Magnetococcus marinus MC-1: one gene and its partner. The main gene of each other region encodes a partner of the protein of the gene in region 2 in a complex. Links are inferred from orthologs where the notes say so. Each region holds a gene or a part of one and is shown on either strand. Other genes may lie near its edges. The genes, in order: groL and metK.

Evidence for each region.
Region 1: the proteins of metK (region 2) and groL are in contact, whole or in part, in a cryo-EM structure (PDB 8P4O), measured with the Escherichia coli proteins. The link is inferred for Magnetococcus marinus MC-1 from one-to-one orthologs.

The regions. Positions count from the first base shown.
Region 1 is NC_008576.1:332,050-344,420, forward strand. What follows is about bases 3,564-6,549. They hold groL (chaperonin GroEL), read right to left. Parts: upstream 5,892-6,549; coding sequence 4,236-5,891; downstream 3,564-4,235. Other genes in these bases: MMC1_RS19435 (tetratricopeptide repeat protein), read left to right, coding at 3,564-3,785; MMC1_RS01555 (hypothetical protein), read right to left, coding at 3,796-4,122; groES (co-chaperone GroES), read right to left, coding at 5,967-6,260. In the rest of the region: MMC1_RS01545 (hypothetical protein), read right to left, coding at 420-962; more of MMC1_RS19435, read left to right, coding at 1,461-3,563; MMC1_RS01570 (NAD(P)/FAD-dependent oxidoreductase), read right to left, coding at 6,691-7,836; MMC1_RS01575 (response regulator), read right to left, coding at 8,932-11,631; MMC1_RS01580 (hypothetical protein), read right to left, coding at 11,634-12,113.
Region 2 is NC_008576.1:4,143,076-4,155,445, forward strand. What follows is about bases 6,745-9,729. They hold metK (methionine adenosyltransferase), read right to left. Parts: upstream 8,830-9,729; coding sequence 7,660-8,829; downstream 6,745-7,659. Other genes in these bases: ahcY (adenosylhomocysteinase), read right to left, coding at 6,745-7,545; rapZ (RNase adapter RapZ), read right to left, coding at 9,009-9,729. In the rest of the region: MMC1_RS17015 (glycosyltransferase), read right to left, coding at 1-982; preprotein translocase subunit SecA, read right to left, coding at 1,169-3,874; MMC1_RS17025 (SPOR domain-containing protein), read right to left, coding at 4,148-4,939; MMC1_RS17030 (hypothetical protein), read left to right, coding at 5,097-5,486; MMC1_RS20595 (DciA family protein), read left to right, coding at 5,489-6,034; more of ahcY, read right to left, coding at 6,220-6,744; more of rapZ, read right to left, coding at 9,730-9,956; MMC1_RS17055 (RNA polymerase factor sigma-54), read right to left, coding at 9,979-11,511; lptB (LPS export ABC transporter ATP-binding protein), read right to left, coding at 11,641-12,370. UniProt on the Escherichia coli protein: Catalyzes the formation of S-adenosylmethionine (AdoMet) from methionine and ATP.

The DNA of each region.
Region 1 (12,371 bases), 3.8 Mb from region 2 along the record:
TGAGCGGGGTGGTGGTCTGTTTGGTGCTGGTGGTTTAAACATGCTCAAGTTTCGCCGTACATTTACCGCTCTGTTAGAGTGAGTAGATCCAAGCAAATCAGGGACAAAGCTGGCCCGTATAGGCTATAATTGTGGTGTCGAATCAGCAATATAGCTCAGGGACGAGGCCAACTTCTTGAGACAGCATACCAAGGGACAGGCCATCGTGCCCACTCCCATGCTAATCTTAACCGGGTATTTGCCCAAACAGAACGACCAGAGCCCTTACAAAACAACAAAATGCAACACGAACCGCTTGATTCACAACATTATTTTCTGACCGAAACGAACGGCGAGAGTTGAGAAACATGCCCCGTAAAAAAAGGGGGCTTTGTGATCACCACAAAGCCCCCTTGTCCGTAGTGGTTGCGTTAAATCCGCTACATACGAGCAAGCTGCATCAGCTTTTTCCAGCCATCCAGGGTGCGCCCGCGCAACAACTGGGCATGGGGTTTGGTATCCCACATTTTATAGACAACCAAATCCTCTTTAACAGCAGGCACCCGTTTAACCAAGAATAGCGCCCGAAAAGGGGCATCCTCAGCCACGCCTAGATCCTGCTTACGCACTTGCGCCTGCAATAGATAAGCATAACACCCCTCACCAGCCGCTTGACACTCCTGCACCCCTTGGGGCAGACCACCGGCAACCTCCCAGCCCTCCCGCAGCAGGGGCTCGATCTCATGCACCTTCAAGTGCAACACCCCTTGCTCACCCAGGGGATCAAAACCCAATGCCTGAAGCTGCTCAACCGTGGTTAAAAAGGGTTCCACCTCATCAAACGCAGCCCGCGATTGGGTGTACTCTGCCCATCCTTGAGTGGCAACCTTACTCGGCCCAGTGGTGCGCTGGGGCGTCACCATGGCACAGCCACTCAGCAGCCCCACGGCCACCATTAAAACCAGGAATTTTAGACCATTCATCGTATTCCCTCCTCTGTGTCAGGAAAGCCTCCTGCGCCGTTGACTGACCTATGCCACAGCCAACTGTGCGGTCAGGATGGGTGCCATCTAACCCATGGCAGCCTGCTTAGGTATCTTATCGACCCAGATTAGGAAAGCTTTAGGTTTCCTTTTGTTATCAATAACTTTCGAAAAAACAAACAGAGTGATCCTATGAACGTTTTTTCTCAGCGAAGATCATGTCAAAAATTGGTAAATTTAACCCATTGTATGAACGGAACATGGAATGAGTGCCGTGGCTGTCACTTGCTGTTGCTAGGACGATGAGGCATCATAGGTTTGCTCCATGGTGGTGTGGTCGGCTTTGTTGGAAGAGAGATTGCCCCTTTTCGATCGCTCTTAATAAAACGCGATGGGCTAAAATTTTTTAATGCAAACCCTGCTCATCCCCCTTGTTTGTTGTGAGGTCCCTTGGTGACTGTGCAGAACCCTTCATCCGTCCCAGCGTTTACACAGGCAATGCATCATCTCCAGCAGGGCCAAACGGCGCAGGCGATGGTGTTGTTTCAGGACGTCCCCGCTGGTGATCCTGGTTTTGTAACCGCCCAGCTTAATTTGGGCATACACGCCCACTATCAACAGCAGTGGCAAGAGGCCGAGCAGTACTACAAGGGCGTGTTGGCCTTGGCACCACAACATCCCCAGTGTCAGCAGCAGCTCTTTATCCTTTATAAAACCTTGCAGCGTGAGCAACCGGCTCAACAGCTCATGCAACACCTATTGGCCGCAACCCATGGGGATCCCTTGCTGTGGCAGCAGTGGGCAGAAACCTTGGCCCACTATGGTGAGGTTAACGGGGCGCTAAGCTGCTGGGCACACGCTTATCGTTTGCAGCCCGACAATCCACAGCCCCTACGCGCCATGGCGCAACGGTTGGAGCAGCAAGGCCGCATCCAGGAGGCCACCGAGCAACTGCAACAGCTCGCCCAAATGTTGCCCGAAGATCTGGATCTTTTGCTGCATCTTGTGGGGCTGCTCAAACAGATTGGCAAGCACACCGCCGCCGAAGCCTACTTACGGCAGCGTTTGGTTGAACATCCCCAATCCCAACCGTTGCGCTTTGCCCTGGCCAATCTGTTGATGGATCAGGGTAACTTGGCCGAAGCCGAGACGCTGTTTCGTCAAAACCTGCCCGATCACCTGCTTAGCCAGCTTAATCTGGGGGTTATCTATGGCCGTCAGGGGCGTTATACCGAGGCTCTGCACCTTTTTCGTCATGCCAATGCGGTCACCCCCAACCATCTTTTTACCGGTTATAACCTTGCGGTGCTTTGTCTACAGATCGGGCAATTGGATGAGGCGCAAGCCCTGCTTGAGCAGGCCATCGCGCACCATCCACAGCAGGTGGCTTTGCGTAATACCCTAGGGCAAGTCTATGCACGGCAACTAAAATTCACCCAGGCAATTCAATGTTTTCATGCAGCCTTACAGCAACAACCCCAATGTGAAAGCTATCTACAGTTAGGTACCCTCTACCGCAACAGCGCTCAGCTTGCAGAAGCCAAACAGTGTAATGATCAAGCGGTGTTGTTGGATCCCGAAAATTTAGAGGCACGCACCCATCAACTTTTTTTAGCCCACTATCTGCCAGATGCCCATCAAGCGCAGATGTTGGCGCAAGCCCGCGCCTTTGGTCAATTGGTTGCGGGGCGGGCCAAGCCCTTTGCGCACGCGGTACCCGCCAGCCCCCCAAAACCCCTGCGGGTGGGGTTGGTTTCGCCCGATCTGCGTGGTCACCCGGTGGGTTATTTTTTAGAGTCTATCGTGCATGCCATGGATGGTCAGCGCATTATGTTGTGCGCCTATAACAGTGGTCCACCGGGGGATGCACTGACCCAACGTCTACAAAGTCGCATGGCCCATTGGCGGGATATTGAGTTTATGAGTGATGCCCAAGTGGCTCAGCTCATCCGGCAGGATGGCATTGATATTTTGGTGGATTTGGCGGGCCACACCGCTAAAAATCGGTTGGCCCTGTTTGCTTGGAAACCGGCCCCCATTCAGGTCACATGGCTGGGCTATTCGGCCACCACAGGGGTGAGCCAGATAGACTATATTATGGGTGATCCTTACACCTTGCGTGCCCATGAGGCCGCCCACTACGTGGAAAAAATGTGGCAGCTACCCCATAGTCATCTCTGTTTTACCCCGCCCGATCTTGAGCTAGAGGTCAATGCTCTACCAGCCTTGCAGCAGGGCTTTGTGACCTTTGGCTGTTTTAACAAGCTTACCAAAATCAACGATGAGGTACTAAGCTGCTGGGCGGAGATTCTTCAGCGATTACCGAGCAGCCGTCTTTACCTTAAACAGGGGATCTATGCCAATGCTGAGGTTGCCCAGCAGCTCTACGCCCGTTTTCAGGCCCTAGGCATTGGCGCAGAGCGGTTGATTTTGGAGGGGGGATCGGATCGAGAGGGGTATTTTCGCTGTTATCATCGGGTGGATATGGCGTTGGACCCCTTTCCCTTTCCGGGTGGTACCACCAGTGTCGAAGGGTTATGGATGGGGGTACCCCTGGTAACCTTGCAGGGCAACCGCTTTATGGCTCACCAAGGGGAGAGTATTCTTCAGCATGCCGGGTTGGCCCACTGGATCGCCCAAGATCGCCACGCCTATGTGGAGAAGGTGATCGCCTTTGCCAAGGATCTGCCCGCCTTGGCCCAACTGCGACACGGTTTGCGCCAGCAGGTGCTGGCTTCCCCCCTGTTTGATGCGCCCTTAATGGCCACAGATCTGATGCAGGCTTGGGAGCAGATGTGGCAGATCTACCAAAATGGCCGCTAAAGTGGCTGGATTAAGCTTGGGCGTGGGCTTGCGCCAATTTGATTACCCGCTCCACCACGCTGCTACGGGCCACCACCAGGTCGGCTCCCTGTTGCTTAGCCGCTAGTAGGCGTTCACCCTGGAGGTGGGGGCCAAAGGCAACCAACTGGGCATCAGGATGGCTGGCTTTAAGGGGGGCAATCTGGTGCAGGGCTTGTTCTGGGCTGAGATCCAAAACAATAATGTGGGGGCTTTCCCCTTGGCTGGCATTAACCATGGCCAAGCCTGCGGCTTTCCAGCTCGATTCCAGCTGTACGCGGTTGAGCAGGTCGCTGCATACCAACATAATCGACGCCATAACACACCTCGTAGTGGGCTGTTGCCAGCCTAGGTTTAAAAAAAATGCCCCCAACCAGAGGGTTGAGGGCATTTTTTACTCAAATGCGATCACAGGTTGGATCGGACCAGCTCTTACATCATGCCGCCCATACCGCCCATGCCGCCCATACCGCCCATGTCACCGCCGGGCATGGCAGGCTCATCTTTAGGCAGTTCAGCAACCATGGCTTCGGTGGTGATCATCAAGCCAGCAACGGAAGCCGCAGCTTGCAGGGCATGACGCACAACCTTGGCAGGGTCGATAACACCGCTGGCGACCAGATCTTCATACACGCCGGTGGCGGCGTTGAAGCCAAAGTTGGTCTCTTTGGTCTCAACCACACGGTTAACCACCACGGAACCCTCAGCACCGGCATTGGAAGCGATGATGCGCAGGGGCTCTTCCAGGGCGCGGGTCACGATGTTGATGCCCACCTGTTGGTCATGGTTGGCACCTTGCAGGTTGGTCAGGGAGGCTTCACGGGCGCGCAGCAGGGCCACACCACCACCAGGAACAATGCCCTCTTCCACAGCGGCGCGGGTGGCGTGCAGGGCGTCATCAACACGGTCTTTGCGCTCTTTCACTTCAACTTCAGTCGCACCACCAACCTTGATTACCGCGACACCGCCAGCCAACTTGGCCAGACGCTCTTGCAGCTTCTCACGGTCATAATCGGAGGAGGTCTCTTCAATTTGTGCACGGATCTGGTTGACACGGGCCTTGATGGCTTCGTGGTCGCCAGCACCGTCGATGATGGTGGTGTCTTCTTTGGTCACGACGATGGATTTAGCCATACCCAGCATATCCATGGTGACATTTTCCAGCTTAACGCCCACATCCTCAGAAACCAGCACGCCACCGGTTAGGGTTGCGATATCTTCCATCATCGCCTTACGACGGTCGCCAAAGCCGGGGGCTTTGACGGCGCACACTTTCAGGCCGCCACGCAGCTTGTTGACCACTAGGGTAGCGAGGGCTTCGCCCTCAACATCCTCGGCGATAATCATCAGGGGGCGGGAGGATTGCACAGCGCCTTCCAGGATTTGCAGAATCTGTTGCAGGTTGGAGATTTTTTTCTCCACCAACAGGATCAGGGGATTCTCCATTTGCACCAACATTTTGTCGGCGTTGGTGACAAAATAGGGGGAGAGGTAGCCACGGTCAAACTGCATACCTTCCACCACATCCAGGGTGGTTTCCAGGCCTTTGGCCTCTTCCACGGTGATAACACCCTCTTTACCAACTTTATCCATGGCCTCAGCGATCATGTCGCCTACCACTTTATCGGAGTTGGCGGAGATCGCGCCCACTTGGGCGATCTCTTGGGAGTTAGCCACTTCGCGGGAGATCCCTTTCAGACCCACAACCACGGCTTCGACAGCCAGATCAATACCGCGCTTCAGATCCATGGGGTTCATGCCAGCGGCAACCGCTTTCATGCCTTCGCGGATGATCGCTTGGGCCAGCACGGTGGCGGTGGTGGTACCATCACCGGCCACATCGGCGGTTTTGGAGGAGACCTCACGCACCATTTGTGCGCCCATATTTTCAAACTTATCTTCCAGTTCGATCTCTTTGGCAACGGAGACGCCATCCTTGGTCATGCGGGGGGCGCCCCAGGATTTGTCCAGCACCACATTGCGGCCTTTGGGGCCCAGGGTGACTTTAACAGCGTTAGCCAGGATATTAACACCATTCAGCATTTTGGCGCGTGCAGCTTCGCCGAACTTTACTTCTTTGGCAGCCATGGTTGCTTCCTCTTACCGATTTCATAAATGCGCAAGGCGCGTTTTTTTAGTATGGGTTCAGGTAGGGTGTTGGGCTTAGCCCAGGATACCCACGATGTCGGATTCGCGCATAATCAGCAGCTCTTCGCCATCGATACGAACTTCAGTGCCACCATATTTAGAAAAGAGCACTTTGTCGCCCACTTTGACTTCCAGGGGACGGACATTTCCTGCATCGTTCACCACACCGCTACCCACGGCCAGTACTTCGCCTTGAACGGGCTTCTCTTTAGCGGTATCGGGAATAATAATACCACCAGCCGTTTTGGCGTCAGACTCGGTACGCTTTACAACAACACGGTCATGCAGCGGACGAAAATTGATCGACATGTGATTGCCTCCGAAAGATCCAGTTTAACATCTATATGATCGGTTCCCATGGAACCGGTTTTGATTCGCTGTTGTTGCATATGTAGTGATGCCGGGTTGGGATTGCAACCCCATGGGCAAAAAAAAATGGGGCCGGGCACATTTTTTTTATCGCGTCTGGTGCTTGGCCCATACTTTAGCGAAGGCGGTACTCTAAAGCAGCCCCTGGTAAAAGTCTATCCATGCTCTGTTAGGGGTCTGATTTCATAGGCAGCCTATCAGGGATGGCGAGTATACGGATGGCCAAGGCGTTGATGAGGGGCTGTTGGATGATCACCGCAGTGCACCAGTTGCTCGTTAACTAGGTAGGGTGGTTGGGTTGGCGTTTGGCGGGGTGTTAAAGCCCCGCCGTTGTTGGCGGGGCTTGTTATGGCATGACATGTTGGTTGATTTATCGCAGGGGGGCGATATTTTTCCACTCCATGAACTGTTTGATGTAGTGCATGCTGCGCATGGGGGGGAGGATAAGGTTAAGTTTGGGGGAGCGTTGTACAAACATGCCGCGATCGAGGGTATCGACCACGCAGAGGAGTTCATTGCGGTAGGTTGCGCCGATGGGACGGCCCAGCAATTCGTCATACAGGTTAGAGGCGGCGGCGGTTGCTTGCATACCGGCACCATAGCCTTGTTTGGCTTTCCAATCGGGGCCGGGTAGGTTAGCGGCATCGCCAGCCACGTAGGTACGCATCACGCCTTCGGCGCGGCAATATTGGTCGCCTTGGATAAATCCACCTGGGGAGAGTTGCAGGTCGCTCTGTTCGTAGAGGGGCAGGCCGCGCATACCGGGGATAAACAGGGTCATATCGGCGGCGAACTCGCCGCCTTCGGTGCGTACAAAATCGGGGCCGAAGGCTTTAATTTTGTGGCCGAGGTGGGTTTCGATGCCGCGTTGTTGCATGGCATTGAGCATACCTTTAACGGCTTTGGGGCCGAGCCGTTTACCGGGTTCCAGCATGGGGTTAAAGAAAATCAGTTTAAAATCTTGGCGACGTTTTTCGCGTTTGAGTTGGGTATGGATGCCGAATAGGAACTCAAACATGGGTCCGCCGCGTACGGCGGTGGGTTCGTTGGGGTTACCGGCAAAGCCGAAGGCGATGGTACCGCCGGGCATTTTTTGCAAGCGGTCGCGCACCCGTTCGGAGGCGGTTAGGCCGGTGCAGGGGTTGAGGGTATATTCGATACCGGGGGCTTTTTGCAGGTAGGTACCGCCGCTGGCGATGATAAGGCCATCGTTGGGGATATGTTCCCCTTGGGTGGTGATGACGGTACGCCCTTTATGGGTAATTTGGGCGACGGTTGCGGGGATATAGTTAACCTGCATATGTTTAAAAAAGTTTGTTAGATCGACGGTGACATCTTCGGCGCGGCGCAGTCCAGAGGGGATCCAGATCATACTGGGCAGGTGTACGAAGCAGGGTTTGGGTGCGATAACGGTGATCTGTAGTTTTTTTAGGGCATCCAGTTTCCGCAGTTGTTTAATGGCGGCGATGCTGGCGAAGCCGGTACCGATGATGGTGACGTGCATGCGGGCGTGCATTGGGGTCTCCTGGGGGATCGAGGGTGCTAGGGTTTTAGTGTGTTAATTTAGCGTAAATTGGATGAGGGGGCTATGGGCTTAGGGGTAGAGTCTATTTTTGTTGAATCGTTCGGTGTGATGGGGAGGGGGAGTATTGAGATTTTGGTATAGGGTTTTTGTTTTAATCGTTTGATTTTTTTTGCATGTTCTCAAGGATCGGCACTGAACGGTATGGTTTTTATGATTAAAAAAAGGTTAGAGGGGGGTCTGGGGGGAGAAGTTCTCTGTCTCCCCCCAGGGTTTTGCTTTTGATCTTTTGATCTTTTGATCTTTTGATCTTTTGATCTTTTGACTTTTTTTTGCTTTTAGGCTCGCCCTTCGCTAGGGGAGCTAAGCTGCGGCTTTTTGCAGCTTAGCGACCAGCGAGCCAGCCTTTTAATTCCCTAATGGGGGAACATTGAGTCTTTTTTCAATGTTCCCCCATTAGGGAATGCCAAATGCCCCAGGGGGGGTCGTTCCGGGCTGTGGTTGGGGGTGTTGAGCGGTTTTCCCCCCAGCGCCCGTGAGCCCAAGTTTTCCCCCCAGCGCCCGTGAGCCCAAGTTTTCCCCCCAGCGCCCGTGAGCCTAACCGCCCGCCACGCTGGCGCGTGACATCGCTACCCTATGCCCCGTACCGCGCTCCTACACAGCCCGTGCTTTCTTAATAAGACCCCTGCACCCTTGCTCCATCGGTACGGGGCTTTACAAAAGATCAAAAGAGCAAAAGATTAAAAAAGTCAAAAGATCTCAGGGCTTCGCCCCGAACCCCACTGGGCTCCGCCCAGACCCGGCAGGGCGCCGCCCTGCACCCGCTGGGCGGGCAAGCAGAGCTTCCCCCCAGACCCCCCAATCCCTTTTAATAATGAGACTCCCTGGGCATAAAGGCATTCAAGATCACTCGAATATTGCTCCATCGGTACGGGGCCTTACAAAAGATCAAAAGATCTCAGGGCTTCACCCGAACCCCGCTGGGCGGGCAAGCAGAGCTTCCCCCCAATCCCTTTTAATAATGAGACTCCCTGGACATAAGGGCATTCAAACACACGCAAAGATCACCGCTAACCCATCAGCCCCTACCTAAGACCGCTGCATGTGCGGTAAAGCATGCCGCTGAATCGTCTTCAATAACTCATCCTTCTTAAATGGCTTAGTCAAATGCCCATCACAACCCGCCTCAATACTCGCCTCCCGATCCTCACGAAACGCATGCGCCGTCAATGCCAATACAGGCGTGCGCGGCGTCCCCTGCTCACGCTCCCACGAACGTAACGTGCGCGTCGCACTCAACCCATCCATCTCCGGCATCTGAATGTCCATCAAAATTAAATCATAATGATGCTTCTTCACCGACTCCAACGCCTCACGACCATTACCCACAACATCCAATCGATACGCCGTCTTCTTTAAAAAACGCTCAACCAATAACACATTGTCCGGACTATCCTCCGCTAACAAAATCGTAATCGGCGTCTGTAAATCCATATCAACCCTCGGCGCCAATACCACCCGCTGCATACCCAACACATCCATCAATAACTGTAATACCTGCCCCATGCTGTGCGGCTTCTGTATATAATGACTACCCAAGAAATTAGCCTGCTCCAAACACTTCTCAACAGACTCCCAACCCGCAACAATCCAATGAAAACCCCTCTTACCATACTGCCCGCGTAACGACTCTAACAAACGAAAAGCCCCCGTAGGATCATGCCCACTCTCCAACCAAACAACCGAACCAGGAGCAGCCTCCATAAGCTGCGCCCCTAACTCCCCCTCACCATGCGAATAGCGGATCTCCTCACAGTGATGCAGTAATTGATGCCGCAAAACCTCTGCATGATTCGGCGACATGCCATTTAAATAAAGAACAGGACGCGGCTCCAAAATCGAAAGTGGCTGCCTCTGCACCGGCTCGTCAATGGGTATCTCAAACCAAAACCGACTGCCCTGACCGATGGTGCTCTCAACCTGAATATCCCCACCCATCAACGCCACCAAATGACGACTAATCGTCAACCCCAATCCCGTGCCACCAAATTGCCGCGTTACCGATAAATCCGCCTGCGTAAACGCTTCAAAAATCGCCTTTAACCGGGTTTCATCAATCCCAATTCCCGTGTCAGAAATCTCAAAACCTAACCCATACGGGACCTCAGAACTGCTGGTAAAATACGCCCGTAACTCAACCTCACCATTGGCCGTAAACTTAATGGCATTGCCCAGTAAATTGATCATCACCTGACGCAAACGTAACGGATCAACCCCAACCCGAGCCGGTAAATTAGGATGCGGATTAAATAATAAATCAACCTGCTTAACCCGCGCCTTGGCCACCATCATCGCCGACAAATCATCCAATAATGTACGTATGTCCGTCTCAACGACCTCAATATGAATCTGCCCCGATTGCACCTTGGATAAATCCAAAATATCATTCAAAAGATCCATCAATTGATCACCAGCCCGCTGAAAAGTCGCAACAAAACGTGCCTGCTCCCGATCCAACGGTGTATCCTTGAGCAAATCTGCCATGCCCACAATCGCATTCATCGGCGTGCGGATCTCATGACTCATGGTCGCCAAAAACCGACTCTTCGCCGCATTGGCCTCCTCTGCCTCACGCTTGGCCAATGCTAACTGCCGGTTGTTCTTATGTAATGCTACCGTGCGCTCCAAAACCTCACGACGAAACTGCCCCGTACCCATGCGTAATAAAATAAATACCAGTAACTCCACCGCTAAATAGGTGCTGATGGCAAAAAGAATATTGTCGCGAAACTTCGCATTAAACGCCAACATCTCCGCACCCGCCTGACTCCAAACCACCACCTTGCCAACAGGCTTGCTCTGGGGGTCCTGCATATTGCGAAAATCCAATAAATCAAAACATGTAAGCGCGACCGGTTGCCCCCCCAACGGTACAACCTGTAAACGACACATGCCCTCTTGATCGCTAAATAACGCATCATCCTTAAATAATTCCGCCAAACTATTACTGGTGGTCGCCTCCGTCACATAATGCGTGTTCGTAGGACCCTCCGTCACCATCTTTTGATAAACCTTGGGCCATAACGTGTTACGCGCATACTCGGTGGTCAAAAGTACCGCATAATCGGCACCCATTTGCCCCTTTAAATTTTGCAATAACTCTACAAAGCTGGTGCCGCTCTCCACCGACCCCACCAGCATTTCAGGTTTATCCTCACCCGCCGCCATAATCACAGGCACCACACCCCGGATGCCCGCATAAACCCGCCCCGACTCAAACCCCTGCGTCGGCTCACGAAAACGATTGCTGTGAACAATGGTATGGCGAATCGCCGAAAGATCATCCCCAAACTTATCCGGCTTGTGTACCCTTAAAAAAGAGATGTCCCCAGGAGCTAAATGAAAATGTAATTGACGAATCTCATAACTGTTTTGAACCGCTTGCCAACCCGGCTTTAAAAAATTATACAGCTCTTTACGTATACGCGCAGCTTGCACCCCACCCGCACCGCCACCCTCACGATCCACCGCTAAGCGACCCTGTAAAAAGCGTGAACGGACCTCCGGTGTATTGGCAAGCAGTGTGGATATCTGCTGCATGTGCCCCGCCGTACTGATTAGGGTATGGTTGAAAACATCCCTATGGTTATTGGCCCTGCGGGATAAATTTTGCCACAATACACGCTTGTCGGCCGTATAGTTCAGCCATACAAACGCGGCATCTAACAGCGCAATAATGATGGAAATAATAAGAAAAAGATGCCGGAATGTGACCGATCCATAATCCATAGCTATCGCGACTCCGCCCCAACGGGTTTAAGACCTGCACTTTCCACAGCGGGAACCGCAGTGTAGAGACCCATTTCTTGCAATTTTAACAGTTGAATGGTTTCCAACTGACGTTGTTGTCGACGTAACTGTGCTTGCGCACCCTGCAACTGCTTGCGTAAATCATGAATACGCGCCCGAGACGCCACCACCACCGCGCGATGCGCCGTAACGGGATTGCGTTGCTCCTGCTGAGCCAACCGTCGCGCCTGTTCAATCTGTTGGCGCCGCCCACGTACCACCTGCCGATAATCCGCCTTGGCACCATCCAACACCAGCTGCGCCTGTTCAAGCCGCTGCTGGGCCGCCAGCAAACGGCGCTGCCAGTAAAGCCCCGGCAATAACCGATGCTGCGCCCGTAACCATAGGCCCTGTGGGGGTAAATCAGGATTACCAACCGGTACAAACAGCAAGCCCCCCAATACCAGCAAAACCGCAACCATACCCCCCCACACAAGCATGGGGGCCGTTATGTGCAATCTGCTTGTCCTGCCCACCGTAGCTTCCACCAACGCCCCCCTTAAACCCCCTCTGTGCGCCATTTAACCACAATAGCTCACCCCACAACGCTCCATACCAAGCGTTTCACCAATAACCGTCGTTTTCATAACCTAACCGCGAAATAAACCCCACCATCATACATGCTTTATCAACGATATTTCACCTTTTTTAGCGAATTGTAACGAGTGCCTCTGGAGATA
Region 2 (12,370 bases):
TGGCCGGAATCAGATCATTAAAATGGGCCCCTTGCAACAACAACAGCGCATCCACCTGCGCCATCTCCTCCAGAGCCTGCGCATAGGGCAGCGTAGGGGCCAACCGCACCATGCTACGCAACCCATTTTGATCAATCTGCTGCTGAAGATACTCCTCCATTCCACTGCCCCGAAAGGTGATCTGCAAAGTCTCCGGACCCACCACCCCCAAACGGTGCAACCGCCCCAAAACCTCCAATAACGTAACCGGGTCTCGCTCATCCTGACCCGGATAGATAATACCACTATGCAGCAGATGCACCGGCTTTTCCGGATCTGCTACCCTGGCCAAAGGCAAACCCTGAAAATTCTCTTCATCAAAACCGTTGGCGATCACCTGAATCTTATCCGGATCCATATAGGGATAACGTTCCCTGTATAACCGCTGTATGCCCGGCGTCGTCACCACCACCCGGTTGGCACTGCTGATATGGCGCGCCTCTAACGTGCCAAACAGCTCACGCTGACGCGGATGCGCGGGAAAGGTCGCGTTGAGCTGACAATCCCGAAAATCCGCCACCCATGGCACCCCACTAATCAGGCTTAAACTATGGGCAATACGGTGACAGGTGGCAATGGGATAGGTGGCCCAAATCAAATCCGGTTGATCGCGCTGAATGATGCGCAAACCCCGCCAAATGGCAGGCCAGCGCCAACTACGCCAACGGTCAGGACGCGCCGTAAAACCAAAATAGCGCCCCGCAATCGCTAAATGACGGGTGGCATCCAGCGCAAAACTACGGTACACCGGCACCTGTGGGGGAATCTCCACCAACTGCTCCGGTGTGGTTTGCGCATAGCTGCGGGCATGGGCCGATAAAACAATGGGCTGCCAACCATAATCGGGCAGATAACGGCAAAATTTTAAGGCCCGCTGGGTGCCGCTATAACCCATGGCAGGTGGAAAATGGAAGGCGATCATCAGCACGCGTTTGCCCATCATCGCCCCTCCCCTTGCGCGGTCCACTGGGTAAAGAAATCCCGCATCCCCATAAGGGATGCGGGCTCTGCTTGCTGGTAGGGGTTCGGGGCCCCTGCCAGCCGGCTCGCCCACCCTGTGCCAGCAGATATGGGGCGCTCCGCATGCTTAGATCCCGCGTGCTGCCTGCTCATACCCAAACAAGCAAGCCTAACTGAGTTTACCACAACACTGCTTATACTTCTTACCACTTCCACAGGGGCACGCTTGATTGCGCCCAACCTTCTCCCCATCCCGCTTAAAAGGAAGATGGGGGGCACCCTCACTGGATGGACCCTCACCCTCCCCCCCCCAACTGCCACTCTCGGGATGGTTAAGACTCATCTGCTGATTACGCGCCTCGGCCAGCTCCGCCTCATAGGCGGCCACCTCTTCCGGTTGCTGCACCTCTACCTTGCCCAAAAACTCAATGGCCTCTTCACGGATGCGTTGCAGCAGCATGCTGAATAACTGAAAGGCCTCGCGCTTATATTCGTTCAACGGGTCCTTCTGGGCATAACCACGCAGATGAATGCCCTCTTTTAAATGGTCCATGTTGAGCAAATGCTCTTTCCACAGCGTATCAAGCACCTGCAACATGATGGATTTTTCCAAATAACGCATCAAGGGCGGGCCTAAACGGGCCTCGCGGGCCTCACTATAGGCTTTCACGGCGGCCATGGCGCGCTCCTTGGCAACCAGATGCGTGACCCCCTCTTCATGCTTCCACGACTCCACATTCAGGTCCAGATTAAACTGGTTGAGCATCGCCTCTCTAAAGCCTTTGGCGTCCCACTCTTCAGGGTAAACATCTTCCCCGAGGTGACTATCCACCAAAGCATGGACCACCTCTTCCCGGATTTCGTCGATGAAATCACGAATATCCTCGTTCTCCATCAACTCCTTACGCTGATCGTAGATCACCTTGCGCTGCTCATTCATGACATCATCAAATTTGAGCAGGTTTTTACGAATGTCAAAGTTGCGACCCTCAACCTTTTTCTGGGCCGACTCCACCGCTTTATTGATCCAGGGGTGCACAATGGCCTCGCCATCCTGCAAGCCCAGTTTTTTCAACATGCCATCCATGCGCTCCGAACCAAAGATGCGCATAAGATCATCCTGCAAGCTCAGGTAGAAGCCGCTCGAACCCGGATCACCCTGACGCCCGGCCCGGCCCCGCAACTGGTTGTCAATGCGGCGGGATTCATGCCGCTCGGTACCAATAATGTGCAGACCGCCCGAAGCCAGCACCAGCGCTTTATCCTGCTCATACTCGGTGCGGATCTGAATTTCCTGCTGGGTGCGCTCGGCTGGGCTCGCCTCGGGATCGATCTCTTTTTTCAGGCGCATCTCCAAGTTGCCGCCCAACTGAATATCGGTACCACGACCGGCCATGTTGGTGGCGATGGTCACGGCCCGGGGGCGTCCCGCTTGGGCGACAATTTCCGCCTCGCGCTCATGGTGTTTGGCGTTCAGAATCTCGTGGGGGATCTTCAGCTTTTTCAAAAAGTGCGAGACCATCTCCGATTTTTCAATGGAGACCGTCCCCACCAGCACTGGCTGGCCCTTTTCATAACTGACCTTAATATCTTCGGCCACCGCTTTGAGCTTCTCTTCCAAGGTGCGGAACACCATATCGTCGCGGTCGATGCGCACCATATCCCGGTTGGTGGGGATAATCACCACCTCCAGATTATAGATGGATTGGAACTCCGCCGCCTCTGTATCGGCGGTACCGGTCATGCCCGCCAGTTTGTTATAAAGACGGAATAGGTTCTGGAAGGTAATCGAAGCAAGGGTTTGGGACTCGTTTTGAATCACCACCTGCTCTTTGGCCTCCAACGCTTGGTGCAGACCGTCCGAGTAACGACGTCCCGGCATCATGCGTCCCGTAAATTCGTCAATAATGACCACTTGGCCATCTTTAACAATATAGTCCCGGTCCACCTCAAACATGGCGTGGGCCTTGAGGGCTTGGTTAACGTGGTGCACCATCTCGATATTGTGCAGATCGTACAGATCCCCGTCACGCAGCAGCCCCGCTTGGCGCATGAGCTGTTCAATCTGCTCATTGCCCTCTTCGGTAAAGGTAACGGAGCGCTGTTTTTCGTCCAAAGTATAGTGCCGCTCTTTTTCCAACTGAGGAATAAGCCGATCCACTTTATAATATTTATCGGTGCTGTCTTCGGTGGGGCCGGAGATAATCAAGGGGGTACGGGCTTCATCCACCAAGATTGAATCCACCTCGTCCACGATGGCATAGTTCAGGGGGCGCTGCACCATCTCTTCCAGTGAAAACTTCATATTATCCCGCAGATAATCGAAGCCAAACTCATTGTTGGTACCATAGGTAATGTCGGCATTGTAGGCCGCTTTACGCTGTTGGTCCTCGATACCGTGAATAATGACCCCCACGCTCAACCCTAAAAACTGATAGAGCTTACCCATCCACTCCGCATCGCGGCGGGCCAGATAGTCGTTGACCGTCACCAGATGCGCACCCTTGCCACTCAGTGCGTTCAGATAGAGCGACAGGGTAGCCACCAGGGTTTTACCCTCACCGGTTTTCATCTCAGAGATTTTACCCTGATGCAGCACAATGCCACCAATAAGCTGCACATCGTAGTGACGCATACCCAGCACACGTTTACTGCCCTCGCGCACCACCGCAAAGGCTTCTGGCAGCAGATCATCCAGGGTTTCCCCTTTCTCCAGGCGTGCCTTAAATGCATAGGTCATGGCGGTCAGCTCAGAATCGCTGAGCGCTTCATACTCTGCCTCCAAGCCATTGATACGGTCCACCAGCGGTTGCAAAGAGCGCAGGTAGCGGTCATTTCGGGAGCCAAATAGTTTACGGGCAATTGCGGAGAACATGAGTCGTCTCTTTATCTTTCCATTTAGTTGCAGCAAACCGAACCCTGATGATCGGCTCAAACCGCACGGGTGAAGAGGATTCTTATAGCACGTGCCGCACCCAAGGTACAATCCAAGGCCGCCTAAAAGCGGCACAAGGGGGGGCATAAACCTGCTTTTTCCATTTTGTGTGTCAACTTAGACGACGCAACTAGGTTGCCCAAGCACAAAAAAGGTGCCTCCCAAGGGGGGCACCTCTGTGTCTGTTATTCGATTAAGAGCGATAACCGCCGGTCACTCCATGACCAGCTTGGTATCCACCCCTTCCTCTTTTAGCACACGGGCTGCCCAATCGGCTTCGGCACGGTAAGGAAAAGGCCCCGCCCGCACCCGGGTAAATTGGGTCCCCCGCAGTGCCAAGGGTTGCGACTCCACCGGAATACCCATCTGCTGCACGCGCCGCTTCAGGCGGTCGGCATTGAGCTGGTGGGCGTAGCTCCCCAACTCCACATAATAGAGTTCACCCTTGGCAAGGGGGGGGGCCGACTCCACCTGTTTGGGTTTGGCATGCACCATGGTGCGTTTTACCGCTGGAACCTCATAGGAGGGCTCCGCACCTTCTTCATGAGACGCTGGAGCAGCATACTCCGGCGCTACAGGCGCATAGGTTGGCGCAGCATACTCCGGCGCTACGGGCGCATGCGCTGGGGCAGGTGGTGCGATGGCTGGAGCGGGGGGGACAGCCTCAACGATTTGTGGCTCGGGAATCCTCTCCTGGGTTCCATTGACGGCCTGACCCTGGGGCATGACCACCTCACCCACCGGGGGATGGCGGAGCGGGGGGGCGCTCTGCACCTCCACTTGCTCTGGCACCACTAAGGGCGCAGGATCCAGCATCTCTTCGACGGGTTGCTCGGGTTTGGCACGTTTTTGTTCTGCCAATGCCTCCCGTTGATCACTGGGTGTGCTATAGTGAATAGGGTATTCATGAATAGGGCTGGAACAGCCTGACATACCCAACAGCCCCAAACTCACGATCCAACCAGTGGCATAGTGCCAACGGTGGTGAAACTGAAACAGCCCCATGGCGCTTCTCCAGCTTTTTCTGAGTAATGCGTGACGTTGCACGCTCTTTGCAAACGACTCTGGCAGTGTGGCGTAGGAGCCTGTATCTGCCAATATGGTGACATCTTCTCATACGCTATTACAAAAATCGCACCAATCCGCTACCGAGGTCGTCATCATGTCTATAAAACGTTCGCTGCTTATGCCTGTTTTGGGATGCTTGCTTGTATCACTCAGCGCTTGTACGTCTCCAGAGGCGGTCACCAATGTGGCTTTAAGCAACCCTTCCCAACAGCTAACGCCAACCGCGAGTGTGGAGCTGTTGGACGATTTTCCCAACCGCCCCTACAAAACCATTGCCCGCCTAGAGACCCAGGGGAATGAAGCCGCCAACTCGGATATTTTTCTCCTTGAGAACATGCGAGCCAAGGCACGCAACATTGGTGCAAGTGCCATTGTGGTGGAGAAAAAGAGCAAAGAGATGGTCACCGGCACCGAATCCATCTATGGCCCCTCCATCTACCGTGTTTTGCGTGGCACAGCCATTCTCTTTACCGATGGTAACTAGGGGTGGCGGCCGGGGATAACCATGGCAAGGGAGACGAGGATTTTAAACTCCCTTTCCAACCCCGCAAAGCGGGGGCGCCCACGGCTTTGCGGGGTATTATGGGCAAAGTCGTCGCGCCATGGATGGAACATCCCACCGGACAGGCCAGCTTAATCTGGAAATATTGGCACCGTGCCATCTCGCCCCACATTGCCCAACACACCGAACCGGTACGCTTAAACAAGGGGGTTTTGACGGTGCGGGTGGATTCTGCCAGTTGGGCACAGGAGTTATCTTTTTTAAAAACCGAGTTGTTGGAACATTTAAACCGCGTCCTGCCCGAGCCTTTGGTCGCGGATATGAAATTTGTGCAAGGGCCGCTCAAGCGTCATCAACAACAGCGCCCGCCAAACCCAAAGACCCCCCTTCCCCCCCCCCGGCCCGACGAGCAAGAGAAGGTGCGTGCCATTGTCGCCCATGTGGCCGATGCAACCCTGCGAGAAACCCTCTACCGCACCCTTACCAAACATCTGGTCTGGATGCGTCTGCACCGCTCCCCTTTTAAGTAGCCCCACCCCCCATAACCCAGGCCATCTCCCCAGAGTGCCCCACTGCGCTTGTTCTAACACCTGTTGCGGTTTGCACCACACTCGGCGCCTTGCTTAAACATGTAACCTGACAGAATGCACCTCCCCACGAAAAAGGCCCCTACCACAAGGATAGAGGCCCCTTTTACCGCACCGTCACAGATACTCTAGTAACGGTAGTGATCCGACTTGTAAGGACCATCCACCGAAATACCCAAATAGTCTGCCTGCACCTGGGTCAGGGTGGTCAGCTTGGCCCCCACCTTCGCCAAATGCAGACGCGCCACCTTCTCATCCAGATGCTTGGGCAGCACATAAACCCGGTTCTCATACATCTCACCCCGGTTAAACAGCTCAATCTGCGCCATCACCTGATTGGTAAAACTGTTGGACATGACAAAACTGGGATGCCCCGTCGCACAGCCCAAATTCACCAAACGACCCTCCGCCAAAACAATAATGCGGTTACCACTGGGCATGGTTACATGATCAACCTGGGGCTTAATGTTGTCCCACTTCAATTCACGAATCGACGCAATGTCAATCTCAGAATCAAAGTGGCCAATGTTGCAGACAATCGCCTGATCCTTCATCTGCTCCATGTGCGCCCGGGTGATAATATCCCGGTTGCCCGTGGCCGTCACAAAAATATCCGCCTGGGAAGCGGCCTCTTCCATGGTCACCACCCGGTAACCCTCCATCGCCGCTTGCAAGGCACAAATGGGGTCAATCTCCGTCACCCACACCACCGCACCCAAACCACGGAACGCCTGGGCACAACCCTTGCCCACATCCCCATACCCACACACCACGCCAATCTTGCCCGCGATCATCACATCCGTGGCACGCTTAATCCCATCCATCAACGACTCACGGCAACCATACAAGTTATCAAACTTCGACTTGGTTACCGAATCGTTCACATTAAATGCGGGGCACTCCAACTTGCCCTTCTGCGCCATCTCATACAGACGCAACACCCCGGTGGTGGTCTCTTCAGAGATACCACGCACACCCTTCATGATCTCCACATACTCGGGGCGATGCAAAATCTCCGTCAAATCACCCCCATCATCCAAGATCATGTTGGGAACCCAACCATCTGGTCCCTTGATGGTCTGCTCCACACACCAGACATACTCCTCCTCGGTCTCACCCTTCCAGGCAAAAACCGGCACCCCTGCCGCCGCAATGGCCGCCGCCGCATGATCTTGTGTCGAAAAAATGTTGCACGATGACCAACGAACCTCCGCCCCCAGCGCCGTCAACGTCTCAATCAATACCGCCGTCTGAATGGTCATGTGCAGACAACCCGCAACCCGCGCACCCTTCAACGGCTGCTCTGCACCATACTCGCTGCGCAACGATACCAATCCTGGCATCTCGGTCTCTGCAATCTCAATCTCCTTACGACCCCATGCCGCCAAACCAATGTCAGCAACCTTAAAATCTTCGCCAGGAACCAATTGCATTTTATTGACCTTAACGTTCATAACGACCTATTCCCTCATATAAATGGAATCCCGGGCACTGTCGCGCCCGGGACCAATTTTACCGATCATGCTGCCCAGAAACCCTCTGCACAGCCCGTATTCGCCTACCCTACCTTACAAACCTGCATCTGCCCGCAGGGCCGCTGCCTTGTCCGTGCGCTCCCAGGTAAACTCTGGCAACTCGCGACCAAAGTGACCATACGCCGCACTCTTTTTGTAGATGGGACGCAATAGATCCAACTGCTGCACAATCGCCTTGGGCCGCAGATCAAAATGCTTCTTCACCAACTCCGTAATCGCCTCATCATCCAGCTTGCCGGTGCCAAAGGTGTCCACCATTACCGACATCGGCTGCGATACCCCAATGGCATACGCCACCTGAATCTCGCACTTCTCCGCCAAACCCGCCGCCACAATGTTTTTCGCCACATAACGGCCCATATAGGCCGACGAACGGTCGACCTTAGAGGGATCCTTGCCCGAAAAGGCCCCGCCACCATGGGAACCCATGCCGCCGTAGGTGTCCACAATGATCTTACGACCCGTCACACCGGCATCCCCGACCGGACCACCAATCACAAAACGACCCGTGGGGTTGATAAAATATTGGGTCCCCTCATGCAGCAACTCAGCCGGAATCACCGCACGGATCACCTTTTCAATGATCTCTTTCTCAATGGTGTCATGGTCAACATCCGGGCTATGCTGGCTGGAGATCACCACCGCCTCCACCGATACCGGCTTATCATCCACATAACGCACCGTCACCTGCGACTTGGCATCGGGCCGCGCCCAGGCCAGCTCACCACTCTTACGTAACTCCGCATGTTTTTCCATCAAGCGGTGGGCATAGTAGATGGGCATGGGCATTAAGACATCGGTCTCTGTACAGGCATAACCAAACATAATGCCTTGGTCGCCCGCGCCTTGGTCCAGGTCAATACCCTCACCCTCGTTTACACCCTGGGCAATGTCCACCGACTGTTTGTCCAGCGCCACAAAAATCGCCGCCGTATCCCCCGAATAGCCCATGGTATCCGCCGAGGTATAGCCAATGGCGTTGATGGTCTCACGGGCAATTTTTTGATAATCAATGACCGCCTTGGTGGTAATCTCACCAGCAATGGTGCAAAAACCTGTGCTGACCATGGTTTCACAAGCGACCCGTGACAAAGGATCTTGGGCCAACAAAGCATCCAAAATCGCGTCGGAAATCTGATCCGCCATTTTGTCGGGATGCCCCTCAGAGACCGATTCAGAAGAGAATAGATAGTTACGCGGCATGTTCCTCACGCTCCTGTGATGCCTAACAGCACGATAAACCGCACCCATCCGAGTACGGCGTTGATTAATTCCCATGTAGGTCAATCGCCAGACGCATCGCTGAGCCCGGGCCACCGACCCTACATCCCCACTTTTTTCACCATCCTACTTGAGTGACCAAACGCCAAGGAAGTTTTCCTCTATTTGGCCGATTTGCGATGCATATCTCGGTGCCGGACCACCACTCGGTAGCCCATCTGCCCCAGCATCTCCCCCAATCGATCCACCAGATAAACCGACCGATGCTGGCCGCCCGTACAGCCAATATCCACCGTAAAATAGCATTTACGCTCTTTGATGTAGCGGGGGATCAAATAGCCAAACAGCCCCTGCAAATGGGTTAAAAACTGCTCGGCTTCACCATCCCTATCCAAAAATGCCCGCACCGGCGCATCCATACCTGTCAGTTCACGCAGGGCCAAATCGTAGTAAGGGTTTTGCAAAAAACGGGCATCCAACACCATATCCGCATCGGTATTGGAACCATACTTAAAGCCCAATGAGCGCACAAACAGGGTGATGCCCTGCGTATTGTGCGCATCCATACGAAACAGATCCGCCACCCGCTCCTGCAACATCTGGGGCCGCAAATAGGTGGTATCAATCACCAGATTGGCCTGTGCCCGCACCGGCTGCATACGCAACCGTTCTTCTTCCACCGCCTCTTTGACGGTGCGTAGCGCCTCGCCCCCCCCACCAGCCATATTCCGACCCGCTAAAGGGTGGCGCCGCCGGGTTTCGCGAAATCGCTTCACCAAAATATCGCTGTCGGCCTCCAGATAGAGCAGCTCCAGCCGCGCCGTCATCTCCTGCAAAATGGGCTGTAAGCGCTGCCAAGCATCGGGGTCTCGCCCATGCTCACGCATATGCAGCCCCACCGCCACGTGGCTATCTTCGGTGCTCTCACTCAACTCACGCATGAGGCCCGGCAGCGCCAGCAGCGGTGGGTTGTCAATCCAGAGATAGCCAATATCTTCCAGACTCTTCAACGCCGTGGACTTACCCGCTCCAGAGAGCCCCGCCACCACAATCAAACTGGTCACTTGTGGGGTCTGCACCCCATGCTCATCCATGGATCCCTCAGCCATACCGAAAAAAAGTTAGCCCCGTCTACTTTTCACCCAGCTGCTTACGTCGTGACGAAGAGGGTATGTTCAACGCCTCACGATATTTCGCCACCGTCCGGCGGGCCACATTGATGCCCTGCTCTTTGAGCATTTTCGCCAGTTTTTCGTCCGAGAAGGGGCGCCGCAACGGCTCGCTCTCCACCAACTTACGAATTTTAAACTTCACCGCCTCCGACGAGTGCGACTCGCCACTCTGCGAGGTCAGCGACGAGCTGAAAAAGTATTTCAGCTCAAAGATGCCCCGTGGTGTGTGCATATACTTATTGCTGGTCACACGACTGGTGGTTGACTCGTGTACCCCAATATCGTCGGCCACATCCTTGAGAATCAATGGCTTTAGATACTCGGGTCCTTTGTCCAAGAAATCTTCCTGAAAACGCACAATGCTCTCAGCCACCCGATAGATGGTGGAAGAGCGCTGCTCCAACGATTTAATCAGCCACTGGGCATTGCGGGCCGATTCGGTCATAAACCGCTTGTCATCGGCAGAAGCGTAACGGGAAATTTGATCCTGATAGTGGCGATTAATGCGCAGCCGTGGTTGGGTTTCGGGATTGATCTCCACCACCCACTTACCGTTTTGCTTGCGTACGTAGACATCCGGCACCACATAACTGGTTTGATCGCTGCCATAGGCCAGACCCGGCTTGGGGTCTAAACCGTGGATCACCGCCACCGCGCTGGCCAGATCCTCTTCACTAAGTTTTAAGACCCGACTGAGTTTGCGAAAATCCCGCCGCGCCAAATCATCCAAATGGGCCAACAGTGAGGTATAGGGGGCCACCGCCATGCGGTCTGCCTTTAACTGCAACAACAGACACTCCGCCAAGTTGCGCGCACCCACCCCAGAGGGTTCAAAGGATTGAATTAAGAGCAGGGCATCTTCCAGATCATCCAAACTGGCCCCAGTCGTCTCCTGAAAACTCTCCAACGGTGCGGTTAGGTAGCCATTCTCATCAATGGCATCCACCAACGCCATACCCAACGCTCGCTCGTGCTCATCCCGCGCCGACAACCCCAATTGCCAGATTAGATGATCCGACAACGTATCATTGCGCACCAGGGTGTTCTCTAGCGGTGGCGCTTCTGAGGTATTAAGTGAATTGTTGTGGGATTCAAAATTAGAACCGGCATCCGAATAGACGTCGGACCACTCGGCATCCAACGGTAAATCCTCACTCAGGTGCGTTACCTCTGGGGTCTGGGGCTCATCAATCTGGAAACCATCCATCTCTCCAGTTGAGCTGTTGTTGCCCATAAACTCCATATAGTTCTCGCCATCCAGCCCTGCGCCATCCACGGCGGCGCCATCCTCACCCAGAGGGGCTGTATCGCCATCAACCGCATTGCCGTTTTCGTCTTCACGCTCCAGCAGTGGATTCTTCTCCAACTCCTCCTGAAGATACTCCTGAAGATCCATGCTAGACATCTGTAGCAGCCGAATGGCCATCTGCAACTGAGGTGTCATCACCAGTTGCATACCCATCCGCAGCTTGAGTTCCATACCCAAAGCCATGGACAAACTCCCTGTTAAAGAACCGACCCCCCACCCCGTGCCAATGGGGCAGATCACGACCGACCCTTGTGTAGTACCACTGTGAAGGCTGCTTAAGTACAACCTTTCGTTATGACTCCGACATCCTGATCAGAGTTTAAAATTTTCACCCAAATACATCTTTTTCACCCGTTCATCCTCCACCACCTTGCTCGGCTCGCCGCTTGCCAGCACGCGCCCCTCGGAAAGAATGTAAGAGTGGTCGCAGATCCCTAACGTCTCACGTACATTATGATCTGTGATCAATATGCCGATGCCCCGCTCTTTTAGATGGCGAATGATCGACTGTATATCCCCCACCGCCAAGGGATCGACCCCGGCAAAGGGTTCATCAAGCAGAATATAGCGGGGCTCAATGGCCAACGCCCGCGCTACCTCAACCCGGCGGCGCTCGCCGCCCGAAAGAGAGTAACCCTTGGTGCGGGCCAAATGGGCCACACCCAACTCCAACATCAGCGACTCCAACTTTTGCAGACGCTTCTCCCGGCCCAAGGGCAGGGTTTCCAAAATCGACAAAATATTGTCCCGCACCGTCAATTTACGAAACACCGATGGCTCTTGGGGCAGATAGGCAATACCAGCCCGCGCCCGTTTAAACACCGGTTCGGCGCTAATATCCCGCCCGTTCAACACAATGGAGCCACTATCCGGACCCACCAGCCCCACAAACATATAGAATGTCGTGGTCTTGCCCGCTCCGTTGGGACCCAACAGACCCACCACCTGCCCCGGCTCCACGCCGATGCTCACATTGGCGACAATCTCCCGCCCTTGGTAGCGTTTGCTCAGACTGCGTGACTCTAACCGGCTTGTGGGTTGC